DNA from 2 places in the Exiguobacterium sp. SH1S1 genome. Region 1 is predicted to be linked to the other one. Evidence: predicted binding sites of a transcription regulator. Region 1 holds the regulator's gene; the other holds the start of a gene.
What was found. Region 1 encodes Rex, which represses fermentation and respiration genes when NADH is low (regulators of the CRP and FNR family bind a similar motif). Its sites were predicted from a motif close to TTGTGAAATATTTCACAA; they were not measured.
Positions count from the first base shown of each region.

Region 2: pflB (formate C-acetyltransferase) is a predicted target of Rex. The motif match lies at 3,931-3,948, and genes of this name have one in related genera.

Region 1 is NZ_SJUZ01000015.1:3,683-14,284, reverse strand. Features, by position in the region: gene tsaE (tRNA (adenosine(37)-N6)-threonylcarbamoyltransferase complex ATPase subunit type 1 TsaE) at 1-183, shown strand, start outside; gene tsaB (tRNA (adenosine(37)-N6)-threonylcarbamoyltransferase complex dimerization subunit type 1 TsaB) at 180-836, shown strand; gene rimI (ribosomal protein S18-alanine N-acetyltransferase) at 829-1,290, shown strand; gene tsaD (tRNA (adenosine(37)-N6)-threonylcarbamoyltransferase complex transferase subunit TsaD) at 1,287-2,309, shown strand; gene EVJ23_RS14755 (hypothetical protein) at 2,323-2,889, shown strand; gene EVJ23_RS14750 (DUF2599 domain-containing protein) at 3,461-4,435, shown strand; gene EVJ23_RS14745 (hypothetical protein) at 4,816-5,223, opposite strand; gene EVJ23_RS14740 (ABC-F family ATP-binding cassette domain-containing protein) at 5,220-7,121, opposite strand; gene EVJ23_RS14735 (redox-sensing transcriptional repressor Rex) at 7,271-7,927, shown strand; gene EVJ23_RS14730 (twin-arginine translocase TatA/TatE family subunit) at 7,927-8,145, shown strand; gene tatC (twin-arginine translocase subunit TatC) at 8,149-8,937, shown strand; gene EVJ23_RS14720 (hypothetical protein) at 9,077-10,602, shown strand, end outside.
Region 2 is NZ_SJUZ01000004.1:71,332-81,933, forward strand. Features, by position in the region: gene EVJ23_RS09310 (NAD(P)-dependent malic enzyme) at 1-784, shown strand, start outside; gene pflA (pyruvate formate-lyase-activating protein) at 825-1,541, opposite strand; gene pflB (formate C-acetyltransferase) at 1,598-3,844, opposite strand; gene EVJ23_RS09325 (hypothetical protein) at 4,205-4,627, shown strand; gene EVJ23_RS09330 (DEAD/DEAH box helicase) at 4,682-5,848, shown strand; gene EVJ23_RS09335 (hypothetical protein) at 5,845-6,486, shown strand; gene EVJ23_RS09340 (hypothetical protein) at 6,516-7,607, opposite strand; gene EVJ23_RS09345 (hypothetical protein) at 7,617-8,423, opposite strand; gene EVJ23_RS09350 (ATP-binding cassette domain-containing protein) at 8,420-9,100, opposite strand; gene EVJ23_RS09355 (GntR family transcriptional regulator) at 9,078-9,470, opposite strand; gene EVJ23_RS09360 (kinase) at 9,606-10,214, opposite strand; gene EVJ23_RS09365 (b(o/a)3-type cytochrome-c oxidase subunit 1) at 10,263-10,602, opposite strand, start outside.

The DNA.
Region 1 (10,602 bases):
CTCGAAGAATACATCAATGGTGACGGCGTCGCCATCGTCGAATGGTCGAACTTGATCGAGTCGTCGCTACCGACCGAGCGCCTCGCGATCACGATCGAACGGACAGGCGACGAGGAACGTTCAATCACGTTCATACCGACTGGTGAAGCGTATGACACGCTCGTCAAGGAGGTGCTCGCATGAAGCAACTGATGATCGACACGGCGACGACACGTCTGTCCGTCGCCCTCAGTGAGAACGGAAGCATCCAGGCAGAAGCGACGGTCATGGTCTCGAAAAACCACGCCGTCACGCTCATGCCGATGATCGAACAGCTCATGGCGGCCGTCAAATGGACACCGACCGAGCTCGAACGCATCATCGTCACGACGGGACCTGGGTCTTACACCGGCATCCGCATCGGCGTGACGACGGCAAAGACACTCGCTTATACATTGAAACTCCCGCTCGTCGGCGTATCGGCGCTCCGCCTCATGGCGGCGGCCCCGAACACCGAACTTCCGGTCGTGTCACTCATTGACGCACGGCGCGGCAACGCCTATATCGGGCACTATCAACAAAACGCACAAGTCACGCCGGACAGTCACGCCTCGGTCGCTGATTGGCTACAAGCGAACATGACGGGACCGTTCGTCGTCGTTGGTGACGTCGAGCCGTTCCGTGACGTGCTTGCGGCATATGACTATACAGAAGCGCCGGCCGCCCACAGTTATGGCCGGGCCGGTGATCTCGTCGCTTTAGGTGAAGAGACGGCGGACGTGCACGCGTTCGAACCGGAATACCTTCGTCTCGCTGAGGCCGAGGCAAAATGGCTCGAGGGACAAAACAATGGCTGATATCAAAATCCGTCGGATGAACTGGCTCGATGTCGAAGAAGTCACGAAAGTTGAAGAGGCGTCATTCGCCATCCCGTGGACGAAAGAAGCGTTCATGAACGAGATGCTCAAGAACGAGCAGGCGATTTATTTCGTCGCAGTCCATGAACGCCGCGTCATCGGGTTCGTTGGCGTCTGGCAAATCGTCGACGAAGGGCATATCACGAACATCGCTGTCTTACCGGAATACCGGGGTCAAGGTGTCGGCAATATGCTCCTCACGCAGCTCGTCGAGTTCGCCCGTTCGAAGTCACTCGCCGCGCTCACGCTCGAGGTGCGCGTCTCAAACATCGGCGCCCAAAAATTATATGAACAGTTCGGCTTCGAGAACGCAGGTCGCCGGAAACGATACTATCAAGACAATAATGAAGACGCCTATATTTATTGGGCGAAGTTAGGAAGTGAATCACAATGAACACATCGCTCATTCTCGCGATCGAGTCAAGCTGTGATGAGACGTCAGTCGCCCTCATTCGTGACGGCAAGACGCTCTTATCGAACGTCGTCTCGTCGCAGATTGAAAGTCATAAACGGTTCGGCGGTGTCGTACCCGAGGTCGCCTCGCGTCACCACGTCGAGCGGATCACGTACGTCATCGATGACGCGCTTAGCGAAGCCGGTGTGACGATGGATGACGTCGACGCGGTCGCGGTCACGCAAGGACCAGGACTCGTCGGTGCCCTTCTCGTCGGGATCAGCGCGGCCAAAGCGCTCGCGTTCGCCCACAGTAAACCGCTCATCGGTGTCCATCACATCGCCGGACACATCTATGCGAATGAACTCGTCGAAGAGATGCAGTTCCCGCTCGTCTGTCTCGTCGTCTCAGGTGGCCACACCGAGCTCGTCTACATGCCGGAGCACGGTGTGTTCGAAGTCATCGGTGAGACACGTGACGATGCGGCTGGTGAGGCGTACGACAAAGTCGCCCGCACGCTCAGTCTCCCATATCCAGGTGGCCCGGCCATCGACCAGTTGGCAGCTAGCGGGGAAGACACGTATAAGTTCCCACGCGTCCGGCTCGAGGCCGGCAGTTTTGACTTCAGCTTCAGCGGACTCAAGTCGTCCGTCATCAACGCCGTCCATAACGCCGAACAACGCGGTGAGACGGTCGTACCAGAAAACTTGGCGGCGAGCTTCCAAGCGAGCGTCGTCGAGGTGCTAGTGGAGAAAGCGATCCGGGCCGTGAAAGAAAAAGGCGCGAAGCAACTGCTCGTCGCCGGTGGGGTCGCGGCGAACCGTGGGCTCCGGGCCGCCCTCAAGGAAGCGACGGAACGGGAAGGCATCCGCCTCGTCATCCCGCCGCTCAATCTGTGCGGGGACAACGCCGGCATGATCGGTGTGGCGGCGCATCACGCGTATGTGCGCGGCAAGCGCGATACACTGGCGATGAATGCGGTTCCTGGGTTATCCTTAGAAGAGAGCATGACAGTCTAGGGGGAACAGAGAGATGACGAAACGTATCATCATTGGAGGGCTCATCGTATTGCTCGTCGTTGCGACGTTTTTGCAAGTACGTGAGATCATCCGCGCTTATAATATCGCTTATGTAGAAGAAATCGTCCCAGAAGAGACGCGGGTCCGTTCGCTGACGGGCGCTGATACGCTCGAAGGCATCACCCGTGTGACCGGTGAGAACACACTCATCGAGACACTGTATGGTTATAAGAATCTAGAAGACCAAGACATCAAGAGCGTCATCGTCGTCGACCGTAACCTCGGCGTGCAGCCGAAAGCGAGCGACGCCTATTACGAGCTCTTCCCGGGCCGTGAGGCGACAGAGGAAGAAGCGGCCAAGTTCGATGCGCTCGTCAAAGAGTTCGACGAACAACAACTGTTCGCGCAAGTCATCTCGGCCCATGAGGCCCGTTATGTGACGAACCGCGAAGAGACGCTGACGTTTTATAAAGTGTTCGTCCGCGACGTCGATACGAACGAGTACGTGTTCTTTATCACGGAAGACGGCATCAAGCTCGACTTCCACACGCGCGGGTTCCAACCGTTGCGCTACTTCTAAAAAAGGCTCACAGAAACGGATATTGTCCGTCTCTTTGAGCCTTTTTCATTTGTCTTCGATGAAGAACGTGACGACGAGAAAAGAACTGCAACTACGGTAGACTTTATAGAAAATGCGCCAAGTGAGTATCGATAGTCAGCCGGCCAATAATATGTGCGCATGGATGGGACGCAATTCATAATCCATCAAGCGGATATTTTTAGTCTACTCCATTGATTTCACCTACTTTCTGTTGTTCGTTTACATAGTCTATCTGACAGTCGGATGAACCGGGCTCGTCACTTTATGGTGATCTTTTTAATAGTGGACTCTGGATGAAATTATAATCACAAAAATGGGAAATGGTTACTTTGAGGGCCATAAGCCTAGTATATTTTTCATGACCTAAGAAAATTGTTGTACTATTGTCCTTTTTGTTTTGATAAAAAAGACATCTAGAAAATTGATTAGCAATCTTGAATACTATTAGAGTGGTGGGAAAGACATGGGCAGAATAGAGAAAACAGATGATTGAACTGCCGATATTTGTCTTTTCCCAAAATATAAAGCTTATATAGTAGGGGACACAACGTTGAGTAAAGGTTTTATAATGAAAGCATGTATGAGTAGTTTGGCTTTATTTACAATACTGGGGACAGCACATCCAGCTTACGCATCTACAAGGGGGAGCGAATCGAAATTGCGTCCAGACGCAGAAGTAGATTCGATTGAAGAGGATCGTTTAGTAAACGATACGGATCAGCTTAATGAAATTGAAGTATTTTTCACTAATCCATCAGTTACGATGACGAAAGAAAGTGATGAGTTTAGTATTATACATGAAGACTCAAATTTAGAATTCGATAAAACAGAAGAAGGGAAAGTGATTTTCAGAAACAAAGAAGAACAGTATTCTATTGAAAATGTGGCTTTAGTAGGAGGTGTCCAAATCCTCTACAACATTGAATCAACTGAGTCGCCAAAAGAATATGTCTTAGATTTAGACATTACTGAAGGTAGTCGAATTATTCACGAAGATGGAGAGTACAAAATTGTGAATGAAAAAGGTGAGGTAGAGGTCTTCATTGGCTCCCCTTGGGCGAAAGACAGTAATGGAAACGAAGTCGAAACATATTATGAGATTAAAGACCAACAGTTGATCCAACATATTGATTATGAAGGAACGGATTATCCTTTAGTCGCTGATCCATTGTTCTGCTCGGATACAATCGATAATACAGCGTCGAAGTATACGGACTCTAATACTTTTTCTGTATATCCACGGACATGTGCACGAACGTATATTACAGCTAGCTATACTTTGGGTGGCGCATTATTAGGCGTTTTTGGGTCAACTGCCATCGGAAAACAGATGTGGTCTGAAGTTGTAGCAGACGCTTCGTATCAAGCGACAAGTACGGCAAACCGCCCGAAGCTCAAAGATCAATTTATCTGTCATGCAGTTAACCCGACTACGATTTGGAAATCATCTTGGAATCTAGATACGAATCGACCGGATGTTTCATTGTTGGATACGTATAAAGCACTTTGTAATCCAGACTATTAAAGGCGAGGTAAACTATGAACATTCAATACTTTGAACCAGATTCGTTATTTTTCATTGTAATCGCGTTGCTAATCCTCTATCCAATCCTTCTTTTAGTAGGGGTGACTACGAGTAAAACAAATCTTATTGGAAAGATTATTTACGGTATTTCAGCATTCTTTTATGCTTACGTGATTTGGTATAGCTACAGCCTAGGCATTTACTTAGACGAGATGTCTGATCCGGCACAAGATGAAGTCATCTTTGGTAGTATAGGATATTTCCATTTAATTTTGTTGGCATTCCCCTACATCTTTTTAACGATGGGTTTTACGTTCAAACAGCATACTCGATCATAATAAAAGAGCGCCTTCCGCTATACGCGGATTGGCGCTCTTTCGTCAGTTTTTCGGTTGTCGATAATTATTTCGATACCACATATTCACCCGGCTCACGACGTAGACGATAAACGCGAGCACCCACATGAACAGCGTCTCTCGATAAAAGTGGCCCCAGACCGAGCCAGGCGCATAAAAGCTATGCACCGTGACATCGATCGGCCAAATGACAAGCCGGATGAACAACGTGCTCATAAGCAAGCCGCTGAAGAGGCTGATGATGATACCGGACCATGTTTGGATGATAAACCCGACGACAATCGGCAGGAAGTAAAATAAAATGATTGGGACGTTCGTCGCCTCGCCACGGATGAGTTCCGAGATATACTCGGTCCCGCTCGGCACGATGTAGACGAACCCGGTCAGGAACGCATGCATCCAATCGATCCGCATGGCACGGGAACGCATCATGAATGGAGTTCCTCCCATTCTGCGAACAGTTCCGTGATCGACTCTTTCGTCGCATCGGACTCAGTCGACAGTTCTTGGGCGCGAGCGAAGTCGTTGAACACGTCCGGTTCGCACAACAGCTGCTCGATTTCTTCAAGCCGCGCTTCGTGGCGCTCGATCGTCAGTTCGATCTCTTCGACCCGCTGTTTCAACCGGCGTTCTTCGCGCTGCTGTTCCTTGTCGGCGCGCTGCTTCTTGACGACGACTTGTTTCGTCTCCTCGCGGGCGAGCCGGGCAAGGTCCTCGAGCTCTTCTTTCTTCTCGACGTAATACGAGTAGTCGCCGAGGTACTCATCGATGCCGTTCGGCGTGATCTCTAAGACACGCGTGGCGAGCCGGTCGATGAAGTAACGGTCGTGGGAGACGAACAGGATCGTCCCGGGATAGTCGACGAGCGCGTTCTCGAGGATCATCTTCGAGTCGAGGTCCAAGTGGTTCGTCGGCTCATCCAAGACGAGCAAGTTCGGCTGCTCGAGCTTGAGCTTGGCGAGCGTCAGCCGGGCCCGTTCGCCGCCGGATAGTTCTTGGACGCGTTTCATGACGTCGTCGCCGCTAAACAAGAACTGGCCGAGCAGACTGCGGACTTCTTGCTCGCGCATGAGCGGCCAATCGTTCCAGATCTCATCGATGACGCGGTTGGCGTCCGACAAGTTCTGTTGTTCTTGGTCGTAGTAGCCGATCTCGACGCCGGTCCCGTAACGGATGTCACCGGTGAGCGGTGGTTGTTGTTTCGTCAACACTTTGAGGAGCGTCGATTTGCCGACCCCGTTCGGGCCGACGAGGGCGACCGACTCGCCGCGCTGCAGTTGGAAACGCAAGTTCTGTGCGATCGGTTCCTCATAGCCGATGGCGAGGTCGCTGCCGCTCAACACATCGTTCCCGCTTTGACGTTTGATCGAGAACGACAACACCGCGCTTCGTTCGTCACCGTCCGGCACGTCCATGCGGTCTATCTTCTCGAGCCGCTTGCGGACGCTTTGGGCGCGTTTCGTCGTCGTCGCCCGGGCAATGTTCCGTTGGATGAAGTCTTGCATCTTGGCGATCTCTTCTTGTTGCGAATCGAACTGTTTCTTCTCTTGCTCGTAGAGCGCGGCCTTCTGCTCGAGGAATTTCGTATAGTTCCCGACGAAGCGGCGGCTGCGGTTGCGTGACAGCTCGTAGACGACAGAGACGACGCGGTCGAGGAAGTAACGGTCGTGGGAGACGATGAGGACGGCACCTTTATAGCCGCTCAAATATTTCTCGAGCCAGCTGAGCGTCTCGATGTCCAAATGGTTCGTCGGCTCATCCAAGATGAGCAGGTCCGGGCTTTGCAGGAGCATCTTCGCTAAGGCAAGACGTGTCCGCTGTCCGCCTGAGAGCGTATCGATCCGACGTTCGAAGTCGTCCGGATAAAACCGCATCCCGTGCAAGATCGAGCGGATCGTCGCTTCGTACTGATAGCCGCCGCGGTCTTTGAACGTGTGTTGCTCCTCGTCATACGCCGCGAGCAGACGCTCGTAGGCGGCCGGGTCGTTCAAGATGCGCTCCGAGCCCATGTCTTGCTCCATCTGGCGGAGCGTCTTCTCTTGTTCGATCAAGTCGGTGAAGACGGTGAGCATCTCGTTCCACATCGTCTCGTTCGATTCTAACCCCGAGTCTTGGGCGAGATAGCCGATCGTCACGTCTTTTGGCTTCATGATGTCGCCCGAGTCATAGTTGTACTCGCCGGCGATGACTTTTAACAGCGTCGACTTGCCGGCGCCGTTGCGGCCGACGAGGGCGACGCGTTCGCCTTCTTGGATTTCTAGTTTGACATTCTCTAAAATCGGCTCGACGCCGAACGATTTGGATAGGTTGTTGACTTGCAGTAGGATCAAGTGAAAAAACCCCTTTCTCTCTGTTTAGTATACTTTATTTCTTCCCCTTTTCAGGTATATTCATTGAGTGCTTATGTGAATTCGTTTACAATCAAGGTGTATGAAATCAGATTCGTTTGAAACGCGTCGTAAAAAGGAGGCTCTTTCCGTTGAGTCAAAACGAACCAAAGATTCCGCAAGCGACAGCCAAACGGTTGCCACTATACTATCGGTTTATCCAAAGCCTACATTCGTCAGGGAAACAGCGTGTGTCTTCTGCTGAACTGAGCGAGGCAGTCAAGGTCGATTCAGCAACGATTCGCCGTGACTTCTCATACTTCGGTGCGCTCGGTAAAAAGGGATATGGCTATAACGTACAGTATCTGTTAGACTTTTTCCGTAAGACGCTGAATCAAGACGAGATTACGAACGTCGCCTTGGTCGGGGTCGGTCATCTCGGGACAGCGTTCGTTAACTATAACTTCCTTAAAAACAATAACACACATATCGTCGTCGGGTTCGACGCGGACGAGACAAAAGTCGGCACGACGATGTCAGGTGTACCGATTCATCACGTCGATGAGATGGAACAGATCATGAAGCAAAACAAGATCGATGTCGCCATCCTCACGGTCCCGTCTGCTTACGCGCAGCCGGTCGCCGATGACTTAATCCGCTTCGGCGTTCGAGGGATCTTGAACTTCACGCCGGCGCGATTGACTGTACCGGACACGGTCCGCGTCCATCATATCGACTTGTCGATCGAACTCCAGTCGCTCATTTACTTTATGCAACACTATCCATCCACTGAGGGGGTCCATCAATAATGGAATTTCTACAATCATCACTCGTCGTCGGCATCCCAGGTGGCGTCAGTATTTTCGTCATCGCCATCATCGCGCTCATCCTCTTCGGGCCGAAGAAATTGCCAGAGTTCGGCCGGGCAGCGGGGCAGACGCTCCGTGAGTTCAAAAATGCCACGAACGGTATGATGAAAGAGCACGACGAGACCGACAAGAAAGAAATTGAGAAGAAAGAGCAGTAAGCCATGAGCCATCAACCTGATCAAGAACGGGCAATGTCCGATCACTTGACAGAGCTGCGGAGACGACTGATGCTGTCGGCATTTGTCGTCTTTGCCTTCTTCCTGATCGCTTTGCCGAGTGTCAAATACGTGCTCGCCTATCTGCAGGCGGACCTCGTCGAACGAGGGCTCGAGCTGAACGCCTTTGGGGTCGCGGACCCGCTCATGATTTACTTGAACTTGGCGCTCGTCATCGGGCTCGTCGCGTCGGGTCCATTTCTACTGTATCAACTGTGGGCGTTCGTCGCACCTGGTCTGCATCCGAATGAACGAAAATGGACGCTCGCCTATATCCCGGTCATCTTTATCTTGTTCCTCATCGGTCTCGCATTCGCCTATTATTGGTTGTTCCCGCTCGTCCTCGATATCTCGACGGACCTCGGGCAAGACCTCGGTCTGACGCAAATCATCGGGGCGACGAACTATTTCACGTTCCTGTTGCAACTGACGATCCCGTTTGGACTGTTGTTCCAACTTCCGGTCGTGACGATGTTCTTGACGCGCATCGGTGTCGTGACGCCGTACTTCCTCTCAAAAATTCGGAAGTACGCCTACTTCGCCTTGTTCGTCATCGCGGCATTCATCACGCCGCCGGATTTGACGTCGCACCTCATGGTGTCGCTGCCGCTCTTCTTCCTATACGAGATCAGCTTATCGATCTCGCGCGTGACGTACCGTGGTGTGCTCCGACGTGAGAAAGAGGCGATGGTGAAAGAACAGATGGATTTGATGAAGCAAATGAATGAGAAGTGAACACTACGTCATGAGACGTGGTGTTTTTTTAATTTTAGGGCTATTAAATTTTGAAAAAACAACTTAAAATTAGGAAGGTTGAATTAAAAATGGATTATTTTTGAAAGTTATGTATTCATAAACAGAAATGAGGAGAACGATGAACAAATGGTTATGGAGCATACTCGTTGTGCTCGTCATGGTGGCAGCGCCCGGATTAGACGTTCGGGCAGAGGGTTATGCCAAGCCTGAAGTCATTCCGGCAGGAGAAGTGGTAGGAAATAGTGAATATGTGTGGCGCTCAGGAGATCCTGAGACGCTCGTCCATGTGAAGACCGGTGAAGTCTATACATTACCGATTCGAGTGTCCGTCTTGCACAACATTCACGCAGTCGGGGACGGTCGATTTATTTTGGAAGGGTGGCAACAATGGATGGTATGGGATATCCATACCGATTCAGGTTCAAGCTTTCCGATTGAGCCGGGAAGCGGTCTGGATGCAGTCGTTGCGATCAATCAGTCGGCGGAAACAGTTTTATGGACCGACGACAAAAAATATGTCACCACGTCGATGGCAGGGGACATCCTCGGGTCGATCACTAAAGAGAGTATGTATGAAGCATACGGACTGCTCGACGACGGAAATGTCCTCGCATTCGTGGATGGCCAAATCACGAAACGGACAGTGACGGGTGAAGTGCTCGAGACGCTTGGTTCATATACGGGCCAGGTGAGGGGAGCGTCGTTGATCAAGGGAGCGAACCAGTGGGTCGTCACAAAATCCGGTGACTGGGAACATCTCAATATATTCGATATAGCGACGAAACGATGGATTGAGAAATATGCGCCAGACGTAAGGAATCTAAGTTGGAAAGACGGCGTATACTACTTCACGATTCGAAAGATGTACACGACGTTTTATGTCAGTTATAACGTGGCGACGAATGAGTGGCGAGAAGCGCCGATCGATGACGCGGACGTCCGACAGCACGGACCGTGGTATGTCTTTTCTGAAAACCGCACGGTAGGTTATACGCCGGAGTCGTTATGGAAAGCACCATGGAAACTGCTTGTCAACGTGCCGAAAACGACGGCACGTTATGAAGTAGGTCGTCCCTATGAAGTGAACGGAAACGTGACACTTGTTGATGGGACGGTTTTACCTGTCTCGGGTACCGAGTTGAAGGCCCGTTTAGTCTACCAAGACGATCCATTCGTCTGGGAGCAAAACAAACTGACGCTGCAGACGAATGGTTCTTATGACATGATTTTCGAGTGGAATGATTTGGACCGACGCTTAGATTTATGGGCGTCGAATTACGTACCCCTCACACTCGATCCACCGTCGGGCGTATTAGGTCCGATCAGTGGGAAGACGGCGCCGAACACGCCGGTGTTTGTCAGCGTGACGAAAAACTTGTATCAATCGAATTCATCGGATTCATTGTTGAACTATCAATCGACGACGGTCCAATCGGATGAATCAGGGCGCTATACGTGGCAACCTGCGCGTTGGTTCACACCGGGATCTCGCGTGACTGTGAAAATCGGTAGTAAGTCGGGCGTGTACGCCGAACCAATCGAACTTCAGACGGTCAAGGAGAGTGAGGACACGTCACCGAACGGCATCTCGGTTCTGACGAAAACGGTCACTTCAGGTGTCACGTTGAAAACGACGCCGAACGC
Region 2 (10,602 bases), on a different contig from region 1:
GAAGCAGACGCTCCCGATCCCGGTCTTCCATGACGATCAACACGGGACGGCCATCGTCGTCTTGGCCGGCCTCGTCAATGCACTCCGTTTAGTCGACAAAGCGATGCCTGAACTGCGTGTCGTCATGAACGGAGCCGGGGCCGCCGGAATCGCCATCGCCAAGCTGCTCAAGCGCTTCGGCGTAGAGGATCTCGTCATCTGTGATACGAAAGGTGCGATTTATGAAGGACGCGCCGACGGCATGAACCCGTTCAAAGACCAGATCGCCAAGGCGACGAACCGGAAGCTCCACGTCGGCACACTCTCAGACGTGCTCGAGGGGGCCGACGTCTTCATCGGTGTCTCGGCCGCAGGCGCCGTCACCGAGGACATGGTCCGCTCGATGGCCACAGATTCGATCATCTTCGCCCTCGCGAACCCGGTGCCGGAGATTATGCCGGATCTCGCGACTTCCGCTGGTGCCCGCATCGTCGCGACCGGTCGCTCGGACTTCGCCAACCAAGTGAACAACGTCCTCGCCTTCCCCGGTATTTTCCGTGGGGCGCTCGACGTCCGGGCGTCAGAGATCAACGAAGAGATGAAAGAAGCGGCCGTCCATGCGATCGCCGACTTGTTGACAGAGGACGACCTCGCGAACGGCATCGTCATCCCGAGCCCGTTCGACGAGCGGGTCGCACCGGCCGTCGCGATCGCCGTCGCGAAGACTGCTGTCGAGACCGGTGTCGCCAACCGTCCGCTCGACGAGGACGCCATTCGCCGCCACGTACGTGATAAGCGGCTATAACACGAAAAATTGCGCAGACCATAACGGTCTGCGCAGTTTTTTAGACTGTACCTTGTAAGATCCCTTCCGCCCACTCGACTTCTTCCGTCGTCGGTGGTTTGATGCCTTTTAACGGATAGTCGAGGCCGAGCGCCTCCCATTTATAGACGCCCATCTCGTGATACGGCAAGATTTCGACTTTCTCGACGTGGTCGAGTTTTTGAATGAACGCCGCCGTGCGCCGGAGCGCCCCTTCATCAAGCGTCCATTCCGGGACAAGGACGTGGCGAATCCACATTTTCGTTCCGCGCTCGGATAAGTGTTCAGCAAGCGCGAGCGTGTTGGCGTTGCTCCGTCCTGTCAGTTTCTTGCACATGTCGTCATCGATATGTTTAATATCGAGCAAGACGAGGTCGGTGTGGTCTAAGATGGCGTCAAGGTTAGGGGGACGGAGTGCACCCGACGTATCGAGCGTCGTGTGGAGCCCGTGTTTTTTCGCTTCACGCAACAGCGCTTCTAAAAACTCTGGTTGCGCGAGCGGATCGCCCCCTGAAATTGTGATGCCGCCTTTTGATGCTTCCATGAACGGACGATAGCTGAGCGCTTCTTGAATGACGTCCTCGGCCGAACGATGGTTATTCTTTTTAAAATCCCACGTATCAGCGTTGTGGCAATACAAGCAGCGAAGCGCACAACCTTGCAAAAAGACGATAAAACGAATTCCCGGGCCGTCAACGGTTCCAAACGATTCGACCGAGTGTACATATCCCATTGTCATCGAGATGACCTCCTAACGAATGAGCGGCCTTCAAGCGAAGGCCGCCAAGCCTTTACTTACAATGAACCGTGGAACGTCCGGTTGATGACGTCGATCTGTTGCTCGCGTGTCAACTTGATGAAGTTGACGGCGTAACCTGATACGCGGATCGTGAGCTGCGGATACTCTTCTGGATGTTCCATGGCGTCGAGCAACGTCTCACGGTTGAAGACGTTGACGTTCAAGTGGTGACCTTTGTGCTCGCCACCCATATAGCCGTCAAGAAGTGCCGCCAAGTTAAGTTCACGTGCGACGTCTTCTTTACCGAGTGCTTTCGGTACGATCGAGAACGTGTATGAGATACCGTCTTGCGCGTGTTCGAACGGAAGTTTAGCGACTGACGAGAGCGACGCTGCCGCTCCTTTCGTATCGCGGCCGTGCATCGGGTTCGCACCCGGTGCGAACGGCTCACCAGCACGACGGCCGTCCGGTGTATTACCTGTTTTCTTGCCGTAGACGACGTTCGACGTGATCGTCAAGACCGATTGCGTATGAAGCGCGTCGCGATACGTTTTGTGTTTCCGGACTTTTTCCATGAACGATTCTACGAGTTCGACGGCGATCGCGTCGACACGGTCATCGTTGTTTCCGAATTTCGGGAAGTCGCCTTCTGTTTCAAAGTCGACAGCGATGCCGAATTCATTCCGGACCGGTTTGACCGTCGCATATTTGATTGCTGACAAGCTGTCCGCCGTCACCGAAAGGCCAGCGATACCACAAGCCATCGTCCGTAAGATTTCAGGGTCGTGGAGCGCCATTTCAATCCGTTCGTACGCATATTTATCATGCATGAAGTGAATGACGTTGAGTGTGTTGACGTAAAGCTCCGCGAGCCAGTCGAGCGTCCGGTCGAAGTCAGCGTACACTTTGTCGTACGTGAGGACGTCTTCTGTGTTCATGTCCCAAGCCGGAGCGATTTGTTCGCCGCTCTTCTCATCGCGTCCACCGTTCATGCTGTAGAGGAGTGCTTTCGCCATATTGGCACGGGCACCGAAGAACTGCATCTGTTTGCCGATTTTCATCGGTGACACACAGCAGGCGATGCCGTAATCGTCACCAAACTCTGGAAGCATGAGGTCGTCGTTCTCGTATTGGATCGCCGACGTCTCAATTGACATCTTCGCGCAATATTGTTTGAATCCTTCCGGTAATTTCGTCGACCAAAGCACCGTCAAGTTCGGTTCTGGTGCCGGGCCGAGGTTTGTGAGCGAGTGAAGGAAACGGAACGAGCTCTTCGTGACGTTCGAACGGCCATCCTCACTCATCCCACCGATTGATTCCGTGACCCACGTTGGATCTCCAGAGAACAATTCGTTATAGTCAGGCGTCCGCAAGAATTTGACGATGCGGAGTTTCATGATGAAGTGATCGACGATTTCTTGGACGTCTGACTCTGTCAAACGGCCTGCCGCCATGTCACGCTCAGCGTACACGTCAAGGAATGTCGATACGCGTCCGAGAGACATCGCCGCACCGTTTTGTTCTTTGACAGCTGCAAGGTAAGCGAGATATACCCATTGATAGGCTTCTTGCGTCGTTTCAGCCGGGCGACCGAGGTCGAATCCGTAAGCAGCGCCGAGTTGTTTCAATTCTTGAAGGGCACGAAGCTGTTCAGACATCTCTTCCCGCGTCCGAATGTCTGCTTCCGAGAGGAAACCGCCATTGTTCGCCAAATCTTTTTTACGCTCGGCAATCAAGAAATCTAAACCGTACAAGGCAACGCGACGGTAGTCACCGATGATCCGGCCACGTCCGTATGCGTCTGGGAGACCTGTGATGATCCCTGACTTACGTGCCGCCCGCATCTCTGGTGTGTAGGCATCGAAAACACCTTGGTTGTGTGTTTTACGAATGTCTGAATAGATTTTTGTGATTTCAGGATTTGGTTCGAAGCCGTATGACTCGAGCGCGGCGTCGACCATGCGAATGCCGCCGTTCGGATGAATCGAGCGTTTGAACGGTTCGTCCGTTTGGACACCGACGACTTTTTCAAGGTCTTTATTTAAGTACCCAGGTCCGTGTGAGATGATTGTCGACGGCGTGTTTTGATCGACATCCCAAACGCCCCCGCGTTCCCGTTCTTCTTTCGTCAATTCCATCACTTGTCCCCAAAGACGATTCGTCGCCTCTGTCGGTCCGACTAAGAAACGGTCATCCCCTGTATACTCGTGGCGGTTCAAGCGGATAAATTCACCGACATTCACTTCGTTCGTCCACTGTCCAGGAACAAATCCTGACCAGGCTGATTTAATTTCAGTTGCCATTATGGTCACTCCTCATAGTTGAGATAACTGCCTGATTCCTTATAATATGAGTGTACGTGAAAACGTGAACAATATGTTTTACATTCTTGTGAAAGTTGTAACAATCTCATGAACATTGGTGTTACGCCGTTTTTGTAAGCGCTATTTTATCTGTTATAGTAGTTTTTCAACTTACATAGAAACAGACGAATCCCTATTCGTTCACGTTCTTGTGAATTCTGTATTATCTTTAAGTAGTTGTGAAAAATCATACAGTTTTTGTAGTGACTTAACTCACAGGTTCGGGATAGAACTTGAATTTTTGCCTTATATCGAGCACAATGGAAGCAGAACATTGTAGAAGAGGAAGGGGTTCTTCCCATGACGTATGAACCATTAACAGCCGAGCATAACTTAAAAGCCGGTGACCGCATCTCCCTTAAAGTCGAAGAGGCTGGAGACAAGCGCGACGGATTTATCACAGAATTTGAAGAAAAAGGCTTTTGGATTCGCTTTGATGACGATATCGAGAATGAGGATTTCATCGATTTCCGTGACCATTTAATGGTCGCACTCGTGTCGCGCCCAATCGACGTCGCGACGACGTATCCAGAACTAAACGCCTATGCAAAATTGCTTAAGGAATTGGAATACCGCGTGTATCAAGGCTTCACGGTCGAAGGTGTCGAAGCCTCGCCTGAGCACATCGACGTGCACATCAAACTCGTCGAGGACGGGCAAGTGTACACACAGACACTCCGTTCATCGATTGACCAAGACACTGAACATGTTCGCTATATTTGAACCAGGGAGCGCTTATGCTTCCTTTGTTTTTGCCCAACGATAAGGAGAACTGATATGAACTTTACAAAACCATTCATTAACGAAGCCTGGGAACGCCTTGGCTTTAACGAACCGATGCCGGTCCAAGCGGAAGCGTTCCCGCCCCTTTTAGAAGGAAAAGACGTCACAATCGAAGCACCAACAGGGACAGGTAAGACACTCGCTTATCTTTTACCCGCTATTGAAAAAATCGATGCCTCGAACGACCGGATCCAAGTCGTCATCGTCGCACCGACGCGCGAACTCGTCATGCAGATCCAAACGGTGGCGCAACGTTTCACCGAAAAAGGTGACGTCCGGATTGCCTCGTTCATCGGCGGCGTCGAACTGAAGCGCCAAATCGATCGCTTGAAGAAAAAACCGCATTTGATCGTCGGGACACCAGGACGTCTCGTTGAATTGATCGAGAAGAAAAAACTTAAACTGCACGAAACGCATACGATCGTGCTCGATGAAGCCGATCAAATCATCGACAGCGGATTGACGGAAGCGGCTGAGCGCATCATCAACCATACGGCGCACGAGCATCAAATCTCACTCGTTTCGGCGACGTTGACGGATACGCTCCAAGCCTGGGCTGCCCCGTTCTTGAAAGAACCGGTTCACGTGAAGGTCGAACGGACTGTCAGTGCTCAAGTGACGTACGGCTATATGTTGACGACACGTCGCTATAAGCCAGAATTGCTTCGTCGCCTATCACACGTCGACGGTGTCAAAGTGCTCGCCTTCATCAACAACCGCTCGTTCTTACCGCCGCTCAAAGGTGAGCTCGATAAGATGAAAGTGAACTACCGTATGCTCGATAGCTTGAAAGGGAAACGTGCCCGCGTCGAGACGCTCCGCGAATTCCGTAAAGGCGAATATCCGCTCCTCATCACGACGGGTCTCGCAGCGCGCGGACTCGACATCGATGAAGTGACGCACGTCGTCCATTTCGATTTACCTGAATCGACCGATGACTTCATCCACCGCTCAGGACGGACCGCTCGCGGTAGCGCGGCCGGGACGGTCCTGTCGATCGTGACACCGGAAGATTTGACGCACTTGAAATCGTTCGCCCGCCAGCTCGGTGTCGAATTGAAAGAGCTTGAGATTTACCGTGGCGAAGTCATCGAGAAACGGATCGAAGACAAACCGCCGGTCGTCAAACGTCCTGCAGACAAGCGAGGACCACGGCGATGAAAAAAGACCGGAAAGTAATTCCCTTCCCTTTGCTCGTCGAAGAGTCCGAATTGCTGGCCGAACTGAAAAAGTTATACGAGCAAGCGGCACTCGCACGCAGCACGCAGTGGACGAACTATATCCAAGAGATCGCTTCGGAAGGCACGTGGCACTTGAAAGACGCCGAACTGTTCCGCGATTTGTTCATCGATTGGGCCGTCTTCTTTGAGACGGATGAGGACGGGATGACACCGCACGGCCGCTATTTGGCGGACCACAAAGCTGACATGTCACCTGCTCTCTATCATGCCTTGCGCGGTCTCGCCGTCCCCCGGTGCTCTGTGTTTGAAGTGACCGAAGACGGCTTACGTGATTGGGAGACGAAAGAGACGTACAAGGTAATGCTACCGGAAGTACGCGAACCAGGCGACGTCATGCTCGGCAAGCTGCTCGACATCCGTGGCAGCTGGCGCTTCGGGTCGGCCTTCCTCGCACTTCCAGCGAAGATGGCTGGCAACGTAGCAGATCTGTACATCGACTTCATGGATGAGGTCGGTCCAGGTGCGTTCCTCGATCAATTCCCTGAGTTTTGCGCGGAACTGATCGATATGTTGCTTGATTTAGAAGAAGGGGTCATCATCCCGAAACCAACGAAATAACCGAGAGGCAGCCGCCTCTCGGTTATTTTTTATCTCACATAAAATTGGGCGCCATCGAGCAATAACTTCGCTTCCTCGTTCGTCGCGTTCACCGCGGCGCTCGAGACTTCTTTCCCGTCCTCGTATACGTCGATGACGGCTCCGTCTTTCGTCGGACGGACGTGGTACAGTTGGTTTCCGACATAGGTAGTTGTGCCAACTGAACCATCGATGACTTGGCGTGTCGACGGTTTTCCTGTCATCAAATCGACGACGATTTCGGATCCGTCTAGTTGCACCGCCATCAACTCGTTATCATGTACGGTCAAGTTTGACTCTTCGGCTTTTGAAGCGAGTTGGACGACTTTATTCGTTTCGATGTCATAAGCGAACAGTCCTGGACGATTTGTTTCGGTAGAATGGGTCTCCCCGTTCTCTGTGAAGGATTCATACGCCCCAACTCGAACTGGGATAAACCGATTACCGGTCGAGATCGGCATCATATTGCGGTCATAAAACCAAGACGTCCCGAGCACTTCGGAAACGAAGTCGTTGTCGAGATCGAGATCTTTGATCGTTATCTCGTTTGTTCCTTCCTTAAGCACGGCAAGTTTTGTTTTTGATTCCGCCTCATAACCACTGCGGAAAATTAAATGAACGTCCCCGTCGTGAACGAACAGACCAGCCCACGAGCCCTCCATCACATCGGCCGGCGCCTTAAACGTCTCACTCGTCACAGTCTCACCATCCGTAGACTTGAATAAGACAATTTCCTGATTTCCGTTTTGTCCGAGGCCGACATATCCTTCATCCGTGCGAATCGATTGGGCAAAGTTCAATTCTTTCATCTGGCGATAGAAGCCGCGCAACGAAGGATCGAGTGTGTCTCGATAATGAATCGCTTCTTCGATATAGTTCATATTCGTCGCGATCCGACTACGTTCTGTCGTCACTTCGAATCGTTCACTCGTCTCGTTCTCCGTCTCATAAAACACATCGATCGTCTGGTCGGCCCATACATCAGGATTCGTTTTGACAGTTAACTCCCACTCCGCTTCCGTCTTGTTCATGTCGATGACGAACGTCCCGAGTCCGAGGACGATTACCGCACCGAGCGCAGCCACATTCCATATTCGTTTCATATACTCACCTCACACACTTAGTTTCTTCGTCAAGTAGCGACGACTGATCCAAACCAACCCGATAAACCAAGCCGCCAAACCGATCCCGGCGACGAGCAACGATTCATCCATAAAGAGCCCGTTTCCGATGAAGCCGAAACCGATGGCCGGAAGCACAATGATGGCTCCCAATGAAACAGTGGCAATCACCGGCGCCCACATCGTCCGTTGCCATAGACTCCGTTCCACCAACACGAACGTGAAAATGAATAAAACAACGAGCCCAATCAACGCTTGGTGAATGATGAAATTCACGATTGACATCGGATACATGACAGACAGCATGCCATCATAAGAGACAGCCTGCTCGAACGAGCCACGTATCGGTACCATCTGCGAATCGAACCAACCCGTGAACGCTATGTACTGGAGCTTGAGCGCGATCCATTGGACGGCAAACAAACCGAGAATCATCAACAGCATCGTTGCGAATTTTGCCCCGAAGACGAGCATCCGTTGTTGCGGCATCATCAATAAGCGCATCATGAACATGCCGCGTCCTTGGAAATCGCGATACCAAATCCAAAAGCTATAAAGTAGCATCGCCGCAATCGCCAATCCAATCGACAAAATATATGCCGTCCCGCCGATATAGTTTCCAAACGATAATACATAATCAGGTGTCCCAGTGCGACGCAGTTTTTCATACATATTCGTCTCGCTCCATAAGAAGAAGCCGAGCCAAGCAAATTGGGTGACGACGAGAAGCGTGATCAAGATGAGATACGGTTTCGTCGCCCGCTCGACTTCCCATCCGAGTAGTCTTAACAAATTCATGCCCCATACTCCTCTATCATGACGTCGACGATCGATTTCCCGTGAATGAAGCGGACGTCCTCGACGTCGAATTCACGGACGATCCGTCCTCGGTTCAACATGACGGCCTTGTCGACCAAATACTCGATGTCGTCAATCTCGTGCGTCGTGATCAAGACACCGCGGTCTTCCATGATGTCACTCGAAAACAGCTCGACGATTTGCTCTTTTGAAAACACATCGATACCTGAGAACGGTTCGTCGAGCAGCAAGTAGTCCGGGTCTTGGGCGATGCCGAGCGCCAAATTGACCTTGGCGAGCGCCCCTTTCGACAGTTCACTCAACTTGTCTTCTGGAAACAGTTTGAACTCGTCGACGAGTCTAGCGAACAACTTCGTGTCGAACTTCGGATAAAAATCGCGCATGAACGCTTCGCACTGCTCGATCGAAAAGTGGATCGGAAACGTCGAATGGTCCGGTACGAACGCGACGTTGTTCAAATCGATCGGCTTGCCGTCAATCAAAACGTTGCCTTGATCGAACGGGGTCAGCCCCATGATGCCTTTTAAAATCGTCGACTTGCCGGTCCCGTTCAGACCGATGAGGCATGTGATCTCGCCTTTGTTGGCCGTGAACGACACATCTTCGATGACTTGTTTTTTGCGGTAACGCTTCTTAACTCCCAGTACCTCGATCATCGAGATTCCCCTCCCCGTATTGCCGTTTGATTTTGCTGACGAGCTCGTCCATCGTGACGTCGAGCTCTTGAATCGATTCGACGAAGACAGCGACCGCCTCATCGACGAGTTCGGTCCGAATTCGTTTTAATACGTGGTCGTCCGTCGTCACCCGACTTGGACGATTGCGTTCGGTCGTGATCAATTGCTGTTCCTCCATTTCCTTGAACGCCTTTTGGACGGTGTTCGGATTGATTTTCAGTTCGGTCGCGAGCTCTCGCCGCGACGGCATCTCTTCGCCCGCCTTCAACTCGCCTAGCGCCATCTTCTTTTTGAAGTAGTCGACGACTTGGATGTAGACGGGAGACCTCGTGTTAAATTGAATGATCATGTTGTCACCTCTCTAAGTGTATGATGCGACTAATACACTATCTGACTGTATTATTACCGTAATACACTTGACTGTCAATAATAATTTCCCAAAACAATCCAAAACAAAAGACGCATCCTCATTGATTAGGATGCGTCAGTTTGATGAGCGGACGATATAGTCGGCTCGTATCACTGGATTGACCGTCTTGATGTAGTGCGCTTCACCCGGCCAGTAGCGGCGCTCATATTTGGCGAGCCGTGCCGCTAAATCGCCGATATACGTATCGCGATTTAGCACACGCTCGTAACGCGTCTCGCGTGGACAGTCAAGATAAACGATGTAGTCGAAATACGACCGCCACTCGTCCCGCAATAAGAAGATGCCTTCAATCAACACGAGCGCATTCGGAGCCACATCGATCGTCCGCATGACAATCGCGTCCTCGTCTCGCTCGTAGTATGGCAACGTCAGACGCGTCTCACCTCGGGACAACGGCTCGAACAACATCTTCACGAGCAGATCGACGTCCCATTGGAGCGCATAGTATTCCACCGCCTCAGGCTGCCCCGTCTCATAGCGCCGATGCCGTTCGACGATGAAGTCATCAATATGTAGAAGCAGTTCGTTCGGCGCGATACCACTCAATTGTTCGACGAGCGTCGTCTTCCCGGCCCCGCTCAAGCCGTCGATCGCGACGATGAACGGCCGGTCGTGGACACGGTTAGCGTATGCTTCACGAATCACTTCCTGTAACGTCTCCATACGTTCTCCCCCAAATCAAAAAAGTCAGCCCTAGAGGCTGACTTCAGTTTACCAGAGCACCCAACCTTTCGCTCCCGGAGGCGCGCTTTCAATCAAGTGCCAAATCGGAACCGTGTAGGCGAATGCGATCAAGACGAACGTGACCGTGATCCAGAGCTTCCAGTTCTCAAAGAACCGTGGCGTCTCCATTGCCGCCTCTTCCGTTTCCGCGAGTGGGAACTCTTCCTCACCTTTTGGTGCGAGGAATGACAGGTTGAACATCGAATAGACGAAGATGAGCACCGAGACGAGAAGGATCGTCCCGCCGATTGCCATCGCCATATGGTACGGGATCCATTCACGCGTCAACGCGTCTGAGAAATACGTCGCCGGACCGGTCCGACGCGGG